DNA from 2 places in the Microbacterium sp. F2 genome. Region 2 is predicted to be linked to the other one. Evidence: predicted binding sites of a transcription regulator. Region 2 holds the regulator's gene; the other holds the start of a gene.
The links. Region 2 encodes HrcA, which represses chaperone genes, less so after heat shock. Its sites were predicted from a motif close to TTNGCACTCGNNNNNNNCGAGTGCNAA; they were not measured.
Positions count from the first base shown of each region.

Region 1: a site for HrcA is predicted at 1,268-1,294, ahead of groL (chaperonin GroEL). Genes of this name have one in related genera too.

Region 1 covers NZ_JBNVBV010000001.1:45,013-53,571, reverse strand. Annotated here, with positions in the region: gene groL (chaperonin GroEL) at 1-1,236, opposite strand, end outside; gene ACQVDU_RS00255 (cold-shock protein) at 1,402-1,602, opposite strand; gene ACQVDU_RS00250 (LytR C-terminal domain-containing protein) at 1,732-2,331, opposite strand; gene ACQVDU_RS00245 (DUF3263 domain-containing protein) at 2,331-2,630, opposite strand; gene ACQVDU_RS00240 (DUF2332 domain-containing protein) at 2,640-3,650, opposite strand; gene msrB (peptide-methionine (R)-S-oxide reductase MsrB) at 3,895-4,299, shown strand; gene ACQVDU_RS00230 (DMT family transporter) at 4,313-5,269, opposite strand; tRNA gene ACQVDU_RS00225 (tRNA-Thr) at 5,570-5,645, opposite strand; gene ACQVDU_RS00220 (DsbA family protein) at 5,686-6,636, opposite strand; gene ppk2 (polyphosphate kinase 2) at 6,820-7,728, opposite strand; gene ACQVDU_RS00210 (NAD-dependent epimerase/dehydratase family protein) at 7,883-8,559, shown strand, end outside.
Region 2 covers NZ_JBNVBV010000001.1:653,739-662,297, forward strand. Annotated here, with positions in the region: gene rpsT (30S ribosomal protein S20) at 1-217, opposite strand, end outside; gene ACQVDU_RS03280 (alpha/beta fold hydrolase) at 325-1,050, opposite strand; gene lepA (translation elongation factor 4) at 1,126-2,973, shown strand; gene ACQVDU_RS03290 (DUF1990 family protein) at 2,984-3,628, shown strand; gene hemW (radical SAM family heme chaperone HemW) at 3,628-4,836, shown strand; gene hrcA (heat-inducible transcriptional repressor HrcA) at 4,947-5,981, shown strand; gene dnaJ (molecular chaperone DnaJ) at 6,030-7,145, shown strand; gene ACQVDU_RS03310 (16S rRNA (uracil(1498)-N(3))-methyltransferase) at 7,148-7,885, shown strand; gene ACQVDU_RS03315 (HIT domain-containing protein) at 7,938-8,285, shown strand; gene ACQVDU_RS03320 (PhoH family protein) at 8,350-8,559, shown strand, end outside.

The DNA.
Region 1 (8,559 bases), 610 kb from region 2:
ACCGGGGACGATGCCCTCCTCGACGGCTGCCTTCGCGTTGCGAACGGCGTCCTCGATGCGGTGCTTGCGCTCCTTGAGCTCGACCTCGGTAGCAGCTCCGGCCTTGATGACGGCAACGCCACCGGCCAGCTTCGCCAGGCGCTCCTGCAGCTTCTCGCGGTCGTAGTCGCTGTCGGTGTTGTCGATCTCACGACGGATCTGGGTCACGCGACCCTCGATGAGCGCGGCGTCGCCGGCACCCTCGACGATCGTGGTCTCGTCCTTCGTGATGATGACCTTGCGGGCGCGGCCGAGGAGGTCCAGCGTCGCGTTCTCGAGCTTGAGGCCCACCTCTTCGGTGATGACCTGGCCACCCGTGAGGATCGCGATGTCCTGCAGCTGAGCCTTGCGGCGGTCGCCGAAGCCGGGAGCCTTGACGGCAGCCGACTTGAAGATGCCACGGATCTTGTTGAGCACGAGGGTAGCGAGAGCCTCACCCTCGACATCCTCAGCGATGATCAGGAGTTCCTTGCCGTCCTGGATCACCTTGTCGACGATCGGCAGCAGGTCCTTGATGCTCGAGATCTTCTGGTTGGCGATCAGGATGTAGGGGTCCTCGAAGACCGCTTCCTGACGCTCGGGGTCGGTCACGAAGTAGGGGTTCAGGTAGCCCTTGTCGAAGCGCATACCCTCGGTCAGCTCGAGCTCGGTGCCGAACGTGTTCGACTCCTCGACCGTGACAACGCCTTCCTTGCCCACCTTGTCGATGGCCTCGGCGATCAGGGCGCCGATCTCGGGGTCAGCTGCAGAGATCGACGCGGTAGCGGCGATCTGCTCCTTGGACTCGACTTCCTTCGCACCAGCGAGCAGCTCATCGGTGACGGCCTTGACGGCCTTCTCGATGCCCTTCTTGAGCGAAATCGGGTCGGCGCCGGCCGCGACGTTGCGCAGGCCCTCGCGCACGAGCGCCTGAGCGAGCACGGTTGCGGTCGTGGTGCCGTCACCGGCGACGTCGTCGGTCTTCTTGGCGACTTCCTTGACGAGTTCCGCGCCGATCTTCTCGTACGGGTCGTCGAGCTCGATCTCCTTGGCGATCGAAACGCCGTCGTTCGTGATGGTGGGGGCTCCCCACTTCTTCTCGAGCACGACGTTGCGGCCGCGGGGGCCGAGCGTCACCTTGACGGCGTCGGCGAGGGTGTTCAGGCCGCGCTCGAGGCCGCGACGGGCCTCCTCGTCGAAAGCGATCATCTTTGCCATGTGTGTCGTCCCTCCCGGACGGGGCTAGGTCTTAGCACTCACCGATCTGGAGTGCTAACCCATTCTGGCACTCGCCCATGGGGAGTGCAAGCCGCGCGCGACGAAGACGACGAAGAGACGGATGCCGCGGCATCCGTCTCTTCGGAAACTCAGTCGACGCGGTCTCTAGACCACGCGGACCGACTCCGCCTGCGGGCCCTTCTGGCCCGTCCCGACGGTGAATTCGACCTTCTGTCCCTCTTCGAGAACACGGAAACCGGTCATGTCGATGTTCGAGTAATGGACGAACACGTCTTGACCGTCATCGACGGTGATGAAGCCGTATCCCTTCTCGGCGTTGAACCACTTCACGGTGCCTTGGGCCATGGGTACTCCTGATGCTGGTAGGACACCGTCATCGTATGCACCGGAATCGACCCGAAACGATCGCCGAGCGAAGTATTGACACGCGCGTCTTCACCTTGTTACGGCCCGGAAACACGCGGGCCGCGCCGGTCAGTTCGTCGGCTCGGGAGTGGGGACACCGGCCGCGGATCGGTCGAGGCCGATGACGATCGTGAGTTGCTTCGTGGCGCCTTCGTCGGCCTCGGTCGCGGGGTCGTCGGTCGGCTGATAAATGGTGCTTTGCGCAACCGCGGCCCCGCCGATGACGTTCGCGAGCCCCAAGGCGGCCGCGTAGTCGGCGTCCGTCGCGTAGTAGACCGTCGTCTCGGGGAAGTCGTCGGTTCCGGCCTGCCCGGCCAGAACGGTCTCGGGGACCCACCCGGCTGCGATGAGCTGGTCTTTCAGCTGCGTGGCAAGCCCGGTCTCGGGCGTCGCGTTGAGAATCAGGATCGAATAGGACGTGTCGACGACGGGGTCCACCGTGACCGTCGGGGTGGGTTCGGGAGCGGGTTCAGGAAACAGCACGATGCGCCCCGAAACCACGAACATTGCGAAGATACCGACAGCGATCAGGATGACGGTGGCCAGCGCCGCCCAGAAGAAGACGACTCCGCCGCGCATGTGTGGCTGCTCCGCGCGGTGCGCACCGACCCGACCGACGTCCTCGGGTAGGTCGTCGAATCGATCGCGCGGGAACTCGGAGGTCGGCATCAGACGATCGTACCGATGCCGCCTACCGAAACCGTGCGTGTCCGCCCGGCAGAGTCCCCGCTCGCTGGACCGGAGCGCTTGCTTCCCCGGGCGCTCTCCCGGAGCCTGCGCAGTCGTCCCATGAGCAGCGGGTCGTATGCCTGCGCATCGACCGAATCCAGCATCCGCACCAGCAACTGGTAGTAGCGGGCCGGCGACATACCTAACGTCTGGCGGATCTGCTCTTCTTTTGCCCAGCCGCGAAGCCGACACGACGACTCGAAGTCGAGGATCGCGCGCTCACGCTCGTTCAGGGGCACGGTGAGAGGTTATCGGCGAGCGCCGACATCCGGTGCGCGCCACTCCACCCACGCGCCGAGTGGGTCGACGACGGCGAGCGCGCGCTCGTCCATACCCAAGACGAAGCCGGGCCAACTCGCGGCATCCGCACCCCAGCGGTCGTGAAGCCCGGGCGGATCGATCGAGAGCCAGTGCGTGCCGGGGCGGGCGGAGCGAACTGCGTCTATGTGGTTGCAGAGCTGCATGCGTCCGGCCCGGGCGATGTGGGGCAGCACCCCGGGCGTGGTCACGACCAGCGCGGCGTCGCCGGGTGCTTCGGCTGCAAGCTCCGCGAGGATGCCGTCGGCGGTGGCGTCTCCTGACATGAGCGTCGGGGGTTCCCCACGCACGACGTCGAGCGCCGCGACGATCCGCTCGCGTCGCCCCTGCTCCCCCGGCCAGACGAGCGAGGTCAGAAACCGTCGGTCGATGTCGGATGCCGCGTCCAGTGGCGCCAGGTCGATACCGGCACGCCACACGACCTCCGGCAGACGCAGACGTGGCAGGCCCCGGGCGCCGCTACGAAGCACAACGGGCGATGGGCCACCGGCCGGGTCGAGGTCCTGTCCGTTCTCGTACCGGTACGAGTAGCGATCGGGGTAGAGACACAGGCCTGCGCTCGCACCGACCTCGAGGAGTGCGATCGGGCCGTCGATGAGGCTCAGCGCGGGCAGGAGAGCCGCGCATCGCAGCGGTTCGTTGGTCTGCAGCCCGCGCGCGACGCACTCGGCCGCGACCTCGTCGATGTTGGCCGCCAGCCACTGCGCCCACGCCGCGTAGCCGCCCTCCGCCGCTCCCAGCATCCTGGTCACCGCGAACACGAGCGGAGGCTGTCGCCGATCGGCGGGGATACGCGCGAGCAGCAGCTGCGTGTCAGTATCGGCCGCCACGCCTGAGGCCCATTCCTCATACAGATCAGAGCGGCCCGGCGCTTCCTCGGCCGCGAAACGGCGGTATCGCTCAGCGACGCGGCCGGCCTCGGCATCCGGGGATGACACCATGCCCCCATTCTGGAACAGGCCGCATCCGGTCGGTGCCGCATCCCGGGTCACCTCCCTCGTCCTATCCCTCGTCGCAACGGCGAACGACACGCACGACACGCCGGCAGCGGATGCCACGAGCCGGGGTGTCGCACGGATGCTGCGCCGTTGCGACCGAGGCTGGCGCGCCGGATTCACGGCCAATCTGCGACGTCGAGCGGAACAGTCCGTCGCCACTTCGTGTTGACTTGGGTAAGGAGGAACAATGTCCTATCGCACCGAGAAGTCCGAGTCCGAGTGGCGCGCAGAGCTCAGCGCCGATCAGTACGCGGTGTTGCGCGAAGCAGCAACCGAGCGTCCCTGGACCGGTGAGCTGCTCGACGAGAGTCGCGCCGGCCTGTACGCCTGCGCCGCCTGCGGAAACGAGCTGTTCAAGAGCGGCACGAAGTTCGACTCGCACTGCGGGTGGCCGAGCTTCTACGAGTCGGTTCGCCCCGAAGCTGTCGAACTCATCGAAGACCGCACCCACGGCATGGTGCGCACCGAGGTGCGGTGTGCGCAGTGCGGCTCCCACCTCGGGCACGTCTTCCCCGACGGGTTCGGCACGCCCACGGGCGACCGCTACTGCATGAACTCGATTGCGCTGAGCTTCACACCCGAAGAGTCCTGACGGCCCGCCGGCCTCACGCTCGCGCCCCCGGCCGTGCGTGAGGCCACGGCACGACCACGATGGCAACTGACGTAACCGCGATGAGAGCCACCAGCACCTCGTGCTCCAGGCCGGGGCTCGCCGGCGCCGGCCAGATCGCATCCAGAACAAGAGCCGTCGCGAGCTGCCCGACCACCGAGCCGAGCACGAGCAACAGGACGCCCGTCCGGCGCACAAGAGCAGCAGATAGCAGGATGTAGCCGACTCCCAGCGCTCCGCCCGTGTAGGGCCACGGATCGCTCGGCCACCGCTCAGGCAACCCGACGACCGCAACGTGAACGGCAGCGATCAGCACGAGTGCGATCGTTCCGCCGACGAAGTTGACCGCCGTCGCAGCTATCGCTGAGCCGGTCGCGCCGCGAAGCCGACCGTTCGTGGCCTGCTGCCAGGCAACGCCGCCCCCGGCGAGGAACGGCAAGAGCAGCATCCACCAGGGAACGCCGGTGAGGTTTCCGCCGGTCACCGATATCCCCACGGCGAGAAGGGCGACGGCGCCGCCGACGACGCGCCGAATCGTGACCGGCACCACGCCGGACGGACCGTAACCGATGCGGTCGATCACGACGCCGAAGACGATCTGACCTGCCACGAATCCGACGGTGAACAGGGACACACCGATGATGCCCGCGGTGATGCTCTGGCTGGACACTGTGAAGGCTCCCGCAAGGCCGCCTGCCAGCATCCACCATCGGATGCCGCCACCGCGGATGCCATCACGCAGCGCGCCGAGCCCGCGGCGGCCCGCGGGCGTGAGTGCGGCGATGACGGCGATGAGCACGAGGCCGGAACCGAACGAGAACGCCGCTGCGAGAGTGCTGTCGTCAATGCGGTGACCGAGTTGCCCGTTCGCCCGAACCTGGAGCGCCGTGAGCGCACCGACGAGGGCAGTACCGAGGAGCCCGAGGGCCGTCGCTGCTCTGCCGGACGTCACCGGTTCATTCTGCCGGACATGGTGACGTGGAGCCGACGACGGGACGTGAACCCGTAACCGCCCGATGACAACGTCCGGTCGGCATCCGAATACGGCGCCCGCTAGACGGAGAAAAGTTTGGAGCCGACGACGGGACGTGAACCCGTAACCGCCCGATGACAACGTCCGGTCGGCATCCGAATACGGCGCCCGCTAGACGGAGAAAAGTTTGGAGCCGACGACGGGACGTGAACCCGTAACCGCCCGATGACAACGTCCGGTCGGCATCCGAATACGGCGCCCGCTAGACGGAGAAAAGTTTGGAGCCGACGACGGGACTTGAACCCGTAACCGCCCGATTACAAGTCGGGTGCGCTACCAATTGCGCCACGTCGGCAGAGCGCCCAGTCTATCGGGGCGCCGAGGTGCTCCCCGTCTCAGGGGGTGGGCGTCGGTGTCGGCGACGGGGTCTGGTAGTACGCGTCGGAATCGATCGTCAGCACGAACTGGGCAAACTCTTTCGGGTTGTCGAGCGCACCCACGTAGACGGATCCGTTGACGAGCACGAGCGGTGTGCCGGTGAGCTGCACGCCGTCGGTGTCGGGGATCGCCTCGACCGCTCGTTCCGTTGCCTTCTTGGCCCACGAAAGGAAGTCGCCGTTTTCGATGCACGCCCGCACGACCTTGGGGCTTGAAACACCGGATGCCTGCGCAATGTCGGCAAGTTCGGTGTCGGAGTATCCGTCCGCGTCGACATCCGGCTGCTGCTCGAGCAACGCATTGTTGAACTTGAAGAACGCTTCGGGGGCGTGGGTGGCAACGCACGCGGACGCCGCCGCGGCGCGCAGTGAGTACTTCGTGCCGTTGGACTTCGCTGTGAGCATCGCCACCGGGTAGTAGGTCAGGCTGACCGCGCCCTCGTTGACCCACGTCGACAGCTGCGCCGCGTTGGCAAGCTGGAACTCGGCTGAGCCGGTCGAGAGGTAGTCGACGTAAACCCGGATCTCGATCTCGGGAGCCTCGGTGGCGACTGCGGTCGGCTCGGGCGTCGCAGTGGTTGTCGCGCCGGCCTCAGTGGAGGTGCTGTCATTGACGCCCTCCTGCGCGATGACCAGGCCACCGACGTCGGTCACGGCGAATCCGTCGGCCTTGGCGGCGGCGGGGCTGAGCGCGCTCGTCGATGTGGTCGATGTCACCGCCCAGGTAACTGAGACGGCGATGACAGCGACGACAGCGACGATTCCCACGCCGATGATCCCGGCACGGATGCGGCGCGCTCGCGTCTGCTTCGCGTGAACCAGCTGCGCTTTCTCGCGGACCGCCTCGCGACGGTCGCGAGCCTCGGGCGCCGTAGGCTGCTCGCCGCTGGGCGTCTGATCGCTCGACATGAAACCTCTTCACACAACAGGGGTCGGGCCGTACCCGACAGGGGGCCGTGCTGACGGCCGGGGGGTGCCGCTCAGGTGACGACCACCGCCCACGATGCTAGCCAGAGAGCCTGGGAAAAGCCCAGACATGACGCCCGTTCCGGTGTGATCTTCCCGGGAAGCTGCGCGGTTCGGAGGCAGCGACTACTCGTCGGCATCTTCCTGTTTACCGCGCATCACCAGCAACGGGTCGGGCGTTCCCACGACCTCGAGATCCTTGTCGTCGTAGTCGAACTGCCCGAGGAAGAACTTCATCGCGTTGACCCGAGCGCGCTTCTTGTCGTTGGAGCGGATGATCGTCCAGGGCGCGTACTTCTTGTCAGTACGGCGGAACATCTCCTCCTTCGCGACCGTGTACTCGGTCCACTTGTCCAGCGAGGCGATGTCCATGGGCGATAACTTCCAGCGGCGCACCGGGTCGAGTTGACGCAGCGCGAACCGCGTGCGCTGCTCGGTGCGCGAGACCGAGAACCAGAACTTCGTCAGATGGATGCCGGATTCCACCAGCATCCGTTCGAACGAGGGAGTCTGCTCCATGAACGTCTCGTACTCGGCATCCGAGCAGAACCCCATGACCCGCTCGACACCGGCTCGGTTGTACCAAGACCTGTCGAACATGACGATCTCGCCGGATGTCGGGAAGTGCTGGATGTAGCGCTGGTAGTACCACTGTCCCTGCTCGCGATCGCTGGGCTTGGCCAGCGCCACGACCCGCGCAGATCGGGGGTTGAGGTGCTCGGTGAACCGTTTGATCGTGCCGCCCTTCCCGGCGGCATCCCGCCCCTCGAACAGGATGATGGCCCGGCCACCGGTGTCGTCGAGCCAGTACTGGAACTTCAGCAGCTCGACCTGCAGGCGATACTTCTCGAGCTCGTACTCGTCGCGGGTCATGCGGTCGGCGTACGGATACCCCTCCTGCCACGTGTAGACGGGATTGCCCTGGGGGTCGATCAGGTCGGGGTCTGGGGTGTGCCCGTCGCGCACGGTGTAGCCGTTCTCGCGCAGGTACTCGATGTAGGCCCGCATATCGCCGGCGGGGACGTTCTCGAACATGGCAGCCTCCGACGGCGCGGTTCGCATCGTCCGCGCCGTGTTCGCATTCTCACCCACGAGAGGGCGAAGCACGAGCCGTGGCGCCACGTCGGGGTGAACATCAGGTGACGATCGCACCCGCCGCCCCCGCGATCGGCCGTGTAAGGCTGGGGTCATGAGAATCGTGGTGACCGGCTCGACCGGAAAGCTCGGAAGTGTCGTTGTTCGAGAACTGAGCGCGGCGGGGCACGAGGTGATCGGCTTCGACATCTCGGGCCGCCCCCAGCCGGGCTTCCTGCAGGTCGACCTCACCGATTACGGGCAGGTGATCGACGCCCTCGCGGGCCTCGGCGATCGCGACGAGCGGGGGCTGGATGCCGTCGTTCACCTCGCCGCTATCCCGGCACCCGGCATCCGTTCGGAGGTCGCGGTCTTCCACAACAACATGGCGGCGACGTTCAACGTCTTCTGGGCCAGCGTCAGGCTCGGCATCCGACGCCTCGTCTACGCCTCCAGCGAGACCGTTCTGGGCCTGCCCTTCGACGTGCCGCCGCCGTACGTTCCGGTCGACGAGGAGTACGAGCCGCGCCCCGAGAGCGTGTATTCGCTCGTGAAGACCCTCGAAGAGCGGATGGCCCGGGAGCTCGTGCGGTGGCATCCGGATCTGTCGATCACGGCGCTGCGGTTCTCGAACGTTATGGTTCCGGAGGATTACGCCGCCTTCCCCGGCTTCGACGAAGACGCACGGGCCCGCAAATGGAATCTGTGGGGCTACATCGATGCGCGCGACGGGTCGCAGGCCATCGCGCGTGCACTCACGGTCGCACCCGTCGGGTTCGAGCAGTACATCAT
Region 2 (8,559 bases):
CAGCCTGGTTGGCGTGGATGACGCCCTTGCTGACTGCCTTGTCGAGCTTCTTGGTCGCGGTGGCCAGAGCCTTCTCGGCGGCGGCCTTGTCGCCAGCGGCGACGGCCTCGCGGGTGCGACGCACCTCGGTCTTCAGCGCGCTCTTGACGGCCTTGTTGCGCTCGTGAGCCTTCTCGTTGGTCTTGTTGCGCTTGATCTGCGACTTGATGTTCGCCACGTGGAGACGTTCTTTCGTTCGAGTGATGGATGGACTGCCGGCGACGAGAGAGGGGCGTCCACCAGCGATCGTGAGGGTAAAACCCACACACAAGCCAATCAGCGAGTCTACCAGGTCTGTTCGATGGTCGTGAGCGCGAGGTTCAGGACCGCGTTGAACACTCGCGGTCGCATGGCCGTGACCAAGTGGCTCGTCCGCGGAACAACGATCAGTTCGGCATCCGGTGCGACCCGCGTGAACAGCCGCTCGTTGACCCGCAGCTGGTCGAACTGGCCGTTCACGAACCACAGTGGGACCTCGATCCGGCCGAGGGCCGACAGCAGGTCCAGCACCGACAAACTGCGAAGTGCCGTGTCTTGCGCGTCGAGCGCATAGCCCCCAGCGCCGAAGTCCGCCCGTGTCTCTGGTGGCAGCGTGGCATCCAGCACCCGTTCACTGAGCCACGCTCCGCGGTTCGGGAGCGAGTCGAACCCGCGGGCGAGAAGTCGATAGGTCTGCAGTGCGGCACCGCGCGGAATGGCCGTGCATGATGCGGCAATCAGGCCGGCGATCGGAGGGGCATCCTCTTGCCCGGCGTACTCGATCGAGAGCAGTCCGCCCATCGAGTGGGCGACCAGCAGGACGGTGCCGTGTTCCTCCGCGGCACGGCGCACGGCCTCATCGATCGTTGCGAACGCACCGTCGAGCAAGAACGTCTCGTTCATCCGCGACCCGTGCCCGGGGAGGTCGACGGCTGTCACGGGGTTACCGCGTTCGGTCAGGTACTGCTCTTGCGCCCGCCACATCGTGCGGGAGGTGCGGATGCCGTGAACGAGAACCACCGCGACCGCCATGTCGGTAGAGTAGCCCGCCGTCGCCGTGAGGCAAGGGGGATGCGACAGTGCGCACGCCGGTAGAATCGTGCGGATATGTCCCCCCGTGCCTCTACGCCGCTGCAGCCGGCAGCTACGCCGCCCGCGCAGATCCGCAACTTCTGCATCATCGCGCACATCGACCACGGCAAGTCCACCCTGGCCGACCGCATGCTGCAGATCACGGGCGTCGTCTCTGATCGCGACATGCGTGCGCAGTACCTCGACCGCATGGACATCGAGCGCGAGCGCGGAATCACCATCAAGAGCCAGGCGGTGCGGATGCCCTGGCAGACGGATGCCGGCACCTTCGCCCTCAACATGATCGACACTCCTGGTCACGTGGACTTCACCTACGAGGTGTCGCGCTCGCTCGCGGCGTGCGAAGGCGCGGTCCTGCTCGTGGATGCCGCGCAGGGGATCGAAGCGCAGACGCTTGCGAATCTCTACCTGGCGCTCGAGAACGACCTGCACATCATCCCGGTGCTCAACAAGATCGATCTACCCGCCGCGGACCCCGAGAAGTACGCGGCTGAACTCGCGAGCCTCATCGGCGGCGATCCGGCCGATGTGCTGCGAGTCAGTGGCAAGACCGGGCAGGGCGTGGAGGAGCTTCTCGACAGAATCGTCGCTGAGATCCCAGCCCCCACCGGTGACGCTGACGCGCCGGCCCGCGCAATGATTTTCGACTCCGTCTACGACGCCTACCGCGGCGTCGTGACCTACGTGCGGATGGTGGACGGCAAGCTCGAACCGCGCGAGCGCATCCAGATGATGTCGACCCGGGCAACGCACGATCTTCTGGAGATCGGAGTCTCCAGTCCCGAACCGACCCCGACCAAGGGCCTCGGCGTCGGCGAAGTGGGGTATCTGATCACCGGCGTGAAGGACGTGCGCCAGTCGAAGGTCGGCGACACGATCACGAACCAGCGCAAGCCGGCATCCGATGCCCTTCCGGGCTACACCGACCCCAAGCCCATGGTCTTCTCGGGCATCTACCCGATCGACGGCAGCGATTACGCCGATCTGCGCGAAGCGCTCGACAAGCTCAAGCTCTCGGATGCCTCACTGCAGTACGAACCCGAGACCTCGGTTGCGCTGGGCTTCGGCTTCCGCTGCGGGTTCCTCGGGCTCCTGCACCTGGAAATCATCACTGAGCGACTCTCGCGCGAGTTCGACCTCGACCTGATCACCACCGCGCCGTCGGTGACCTACACGGTCACAACCGACACCGGAGAGACTGTCACCGTCACCAACCCCAGTGAATACCCCGACGGTCGGGTTGCCGAGGTGTCGGAACCAGTGGTGAAGGTCGGCATCCTGTTGCCCAAGGATTATGTGGGTACGGTCATGGAGCTGTGCCAGTCCCGACGCGGGTCGCTGCTCGGTATGGACTACCTGAGCGAGGACCGCGTAGAGCTGCGCTACAACATGCCGCTCGGTGAGATCGTCTTCGACTTCTTCGATCAGCTCAAGTCCAAGACGCAGGGTTACGCGAGCCTGGACTACGAGCCGGCTGGGTCGCAGACCGCCGATCTCGTGAAGGTCGACATCCTCTTGCAGGGTGAGAAGGTGGATGCCTTCAGCTCCATCGTCCACCGCGACAAGGCGTATGGGTACGGCACGATGATGACTGAGCGCCTCCGCAAGCTCATCCCGCGCCAGCAGTTCGAAGTGCCCATCCAGGCCGCCATCGGGGCGCGGATCATCGCCCGCGAGAACATCCGCGCGATCCGTAAGGACGTGCTGGCCAAGTGCTATGGCGGTGACATCACCCGCAAGCGCAAGCTGCTCGAAAAGCAGAAAGAGGGCAAGAAGCGCATGAAGATGGTCGGTCGCGTCGAGGTCCCCCAGGAGGCGTTCATCGCAGCGCTCTCGGGGGACGTCGAGGGTAAAGACAAGTAGTCTGATCGCCATGCGCCGCGGAACCTTCCGGGACGAGACCGTCGACTATGCAGCAGTCGGGGCCACACAGGCTACCGACCTCATGCAGTACCCGCCGGAGAAGAGCGTCCCCGCCGAGGAGTCCTGGCGGATCGGTAGCGGTCAGGCACGATTCGAGTCGGCGACCGAGTCGCTCTTGTCATGGGCGCCGCTGCGCGGGGCCGGGTTGTCGTTGGCCGACATCCGTCCGGCATCCGGGTCCGGCTACGCCGGCGTCGCGTACGACTCGGATGGCGCGCCGATAGCGCCGTCGCGACGCGACGCCGAGCAGCGTTTCGACGCCGAGGGCACTCCGTATGTCAGCGCCGGCGCTACAGTGCATGTCACCGGCCGGCTCAGCGGCTACCGCGCGGATGCCGAACTGCGCGTCATTCTGGCCGTCGAAGAACCCCGGCGCACGGCTTATGCGCTCGGCACCGTGGGCGGCTCTGTCGTCAGCGGCGAGGAGCTGTTCCTGGTCGAGTGGCGCGATAACGACGAGGTCTGGTTCACCGTGCGCGCATTTGACCGTCCCGTATCGACGCTGTACCGGCTGGTACCGCGCTTCGTCCGCGGGCGGCGGCGACGGCTCTTCCGGGCCTACCTGACGGCGGTATCGCCGCTGTTCGCTCCCTGATGGGCGCAGCGCTTCCCCTCGGCGATCCCGTTCCGCGCGACGGATCGCTTCCCGGGGCGGTCATCGACCCCACCGCCCCGCTGTCTGCATACGTCCATATTCCGTTCTGCCGCGTCCGCTGCGGCTACTGCGACTTCAACACCTACACGGCCGAGGAGTTGCGTGGCGCGCGCCGCGAGGACTATGCGGGGACGCTGCTTCGAGAGATCGACCTCGCGTCGGGCGTCCTTTCTGCCCATCCGAGGCCACTGAGCACGGTGTTCTTCGGCGGGGGAACGCCGACGCTGCTTCCTGCCCGCGACCTCGCAGTCATTCTGGTAAGCCTGCGGGATCGCTTCGGGCTCGAGCCGGATGCCGAGGTCACCGTGGAGGCGAACCCCGACACTGTCACACCTGAGGTCACCGAGGAACTGGCCGGTGCGGGAGTCACGAGGTTGTCGATCGGGATGCAGTCAGCGGTGCCGGAGGTGCTTCGGACGCTCGACCGGACGCACCGACCCGAAAACGTTGCGACGGCGGTGCGCGCCGCACGAGACAGTGGTCTGGCAGTAAGTGTCGACCTCATCTACGGCGCGCCAGACGAGACCCTCGATCACTGGCGACGCAGCGTCGAGGCCGCCCTTGCGCTGGAGACTGACCACATCTCGGCATATGCGCTGATCGTCGAAGAGGGCACTGCGCTGGAGCGCCGCATCCGACGCGGAGAACTCGCCACACCCGACGACGATCTGCAGGCTGCCATGTACGAGCACGCTGACACAGCGTTCGAGGAGGCCGGCTACGACTGGTACGAGGTGTCCAACTGGGCGAGGACCCCCGCCGACCGTTCGCGGCACAACCTTGCGTACTGGCACGGCCACGACTGGTGGGGTTTCGGTCCTGGCGCCCACAGCCACGTCGGAGGCGTGCGGTTCTGGAATGTCAGGCATCCTGCTGCCTACGCGCAGCGGCTCGCTGCCGGCGATTCACCGGGGGCGGGCTTGGAGGTCCCCGATGAGGAGGCGCGACTGCTCGAGCGCGTGATGCTGCGGGTGCGTACGGTGGAGGGTCTGCCGGTTTCGCAGCTGGCATGGCAGAGCCGACAAGCCGTTGCCGGTCTCGTCGCGGATGGACTCGTCGACGGTCGCGAGGCGGTGCGGGGGACCCTTGTGCTCACTCGTGCCGGGCGACTGCTGGCTGACGCGGTAGTCCGCGCGCTGACCGCGTGATCCAGGGCGTGGGGGAGAGGCATCCGCTAGAATTGGCACTCTGAGGATGTGAGTGCCAGTGCCACGTCGAGCCGCTGTAACGGCCGACGCCGGATGCGGAAGGAGGCGACATGGTCAGCGAGCGTGGGCTTCAGGTCCTGCGGGCTATCGTGCAGGACTACGTCGATACCCGCGAGCCCGTCGGAAGCAAGGCCATCGTCGAGCGTCACGCGTTCGGCGTATCAGCGGCCACGATCCGCAACGACATGGCGCTTCTCGAAGACGAAGAACTCATCGCGGCACCCCATACCTCGTCGGGGCGCGTCCCGACCGACAAGGGCTACCGCGTCTTCGTCGACCACCTCGCCGAGATCCGGCCCCTTTCACCGGCCCAGCGCGCAGCCATCGCGAGCTTCCTGCAGGGGCCCGGAGACCTGGATGACGCTCTGGCGCGAACGGTGCGGGCACTCACACAGCTCACCGGCCAGGTGGCCATCGTGCAGTATCCCTCGTTTGCCAAGGCGACCATCACGCACGTTGAGCTCGTGGCACTTGAGCCCACCCGGGTGCTTGTCATCGTCGTCACCGATACGGGACGTGTGTCACAACGCCTCGCGCTTCTGACCGTGGCCCTCGACGAGTCAGATCTCGCGCGCGTTCGCGCCGAGGTGTCGACACTGCTTGTCGGCCGCAGCGTCCGTCAGGGGGCGAAGCGCGTCGAGGAGCAAGCAGACAGTGACGTGCGCACCGCCCACCAGTCGGCGGTCACCGAGATCCTTCGAGTCGTGCAGGAGGAGCTTGACGAGTTCCGTCAGGATCGGCTCGTGATGGCTGGCGCGGCAAATCTCGCGCGTCGCGAGAGCGACTTCCGCGGAAGCATCTACCCGCTTCTGGAGGCGATCGAAGAGCAGGTGACGATCCTTCGCCTGATGGGGGAGATGGTCGCCGATGACAACGGGCTCGCAGCCAGCATCGGACGTGAGAACGAGGCGTTCGGGCTGTCGGAGGCATCCGTCATCGCAAGTGACTACGATGCGACGGGCGCGCGGGCACGCGTCGGGCTGATGGGCCCGACTCGAATGGACTATCCCAGCAACCTCGCGGCGGTACGTGCAGTAGCGCGCTACCTCACGGGGCTGCTCGCCGAGGACGAAAAGGGCCGATGAGCCCGTACGAACTGCCCGCGACAACACGCGGGATGCAGAAAGGTGACCGTGGCTGACCACTACGAGGTCCTTGGCGTGTCGCGAGACGCGTCGCCCGAAGAGATCAAGAAGGCATATCGCCGCCTGGCCCGAGAGCTTCACCCGGATGTGAACCCGGGGGAGGACGCTGCCGAGCGGTTCAAACTCGTCACGCATGCCTACGACGTGCTCAGTGACCCGCAGCAGCGCCAGCGCTACGACATGGGCGGCGGCCAGAACGGTGGTTTCGGCGGAGCCGGCGACTTCGGTGGCTTCAGCGACATCTTCGAGAGCTTCTTCGGGGGAGGGGGCGCTGCTCGCGGCGGGCGCCCGCGGTCTCGCAAAGAGCGGGGCCAGGATGCGCTGGTTCGCGTCGACCTCGACCTGAAGGATGTCGTTTTCGGTGTCCATCGCGACATCGACGTCGACACCGCCGTCATGTGCGAGACCTGCAATGGTTCCTGTACGCAACCCGGAACGACGCCGGTTCGCTGCGATATCTGCCATGGCACGGGCCACATCCAGCGCACCGTACGAAGCCTCCTTGGCAACGTCGTCACCTCCCAGCCGTGCGGCACATGTCAGGGGTACGGCACGACGATCCCCTATCCGTGCGCGACGTGTCAGGGGCAGGGTCGCGTTCGGGCTCGTCGCACTGTGTCGATCGACATTCCGGCCGGTGTTGACACGGGCCTGCGCCTACAACTTCCCGGATCGGGTGAAGTCGGACCGGGCGGCGGCACGCGGGGCGACCTGTACATCGAGGTCTCTGTCGCGACGCATCCGGTGTTCAGCCGCGAAGGTGACGACCTGCTCGCAACCCTCGAAGTCTCGATGCCGGATGCCGTTCTCGGCGCGGCCACGACGATCGAGGGCCTGGACGGACCGGTGGACCTCGAGGTGCGTCCCGGTGTTCAATCAGGCGACGTGCTGACCATCAAGGGTCGAGGCATCACACCGCTGCGTGGCAATTCACGCGGTGATCTGCGCGTGGGTGTTCATGTGGTCACACCGACGAAGCTCGACGCCAAGGAACGGGCTCTCATCGAGGAGTTCGCCAAGCGGACGAAGGCACCTGCGCCCCACCTGGCTGAATTCCATCAGGGTCTGTTCTCGAAGTTGCGCGATCGGTTCCGGAACGGCTGATCGTGCCGCTTCACTTCGTCGTCGACGAACGACTGGACGCCGAGACCGGCCAGACCGTGACCCTCACTGGTGCTGAGGCGCATCACGCAGCCACGGTACGTCGGGTCCGTGTGGGGGAGACCGTGACGCTCGGTGACGGCGCCGGCGTGTGGATCGAAGGCACGTGCGAGGCAGTCGCGGCGCGCGAGGTCGTCGTGCGTGTCACGAACCGGGAGGACCTACCCCGCCCATCCGTGCGGATCGAACTCGTCCAGGCGCTCGCGAAAGGCGACCGCGACGAACTGGCGGTCCAAGCGTCGACGGAACTGGGCGCGGATGTCATCACGCCCTGGCAGGCTGCCCGCAGCGTGTCGCGCTGGGACGCGGCCAAGCGTGAGAAGGGCGTCGCCCGCTGGCGCCAGATCGCACGAGAAGCGGGCAAGCAGGCGCACCGCGCGTGGCTTCCCGAGGTCGGCGCGCCGGTGACGACGGTGCAGTTGTGCGCGCGGGCAGCGACGACCCGGATGCTCGTGCTCGAGCCGACAGCGACGGTACGCCTGACCGAGTGGAAGCCCGAGCAGACCGACGGTCGCGACATCGCCCTGGTCGTCGGACCTGAAGGTGGGATCGACGCCGGCGAGTTGAACTCACTCGAAGCTGCCGGCGCGACGCTCGTGCGCTTGGGTGACCACGTCCTGCGTACCTCGACGGCAGGTCCCGCAGCGATCGCGGTGCTCAGCGCCAGCCTCGGCCGGTGGTGACTGTACCGGCGGTAGCTGGGCCCGTGGGAGAGGCCGTCGGTAGACTGAGAGCATGACCGAGCCCTCCGTCTTCACTCGTATCCTGCGTGGCGAGATTCCCGCAGAGATCCTCAGCGAGACCGAGAACGTGTTCGTCATCCGCGATATCGCTCCGCAGGCGCCGCTGCACCTGCTTGTGATTCCCAAGACCGCCGAATACCGCGATGTCACCGAGCTTGCCGCGGGTGATCCTGCGTTGCTCGCCGAGATGGTGGCCGTGGCCAAGGATGCCGCTGCAGAGCACGGCAGCGGTGATTTCCGACTGGTGTTCAACACCGGGTCTGGCGCGGGGCAGACAGTCTTCCACGTGCATGCCCACGTGCTCGGCGGCGACCTCGCAGAAGGCAGTCTCGGTGGCTGATCCGGACAGCCGCGCGGAATCCGAAGATCGCGTCACGGAGCGGTTGTTCGCCGACGGTGTCGCCATGGTCCAGCTTCTGGGGCCGCAAGACCGGCTGCTGCGCGTCGTCGAGCGCGAGCATCCGGATGTCGACGTACACGTCCGCGGGAACGAGATCACCCTCGCCGGCAGTGCGGTGGCTGTCGCTGCGGCACGGGAACTCGTCGAAGAACTGCTCACCATGACCCGCACCGGCCACGATCTGGCACCAGCGGATGTCTCCAGCTCGAACCGT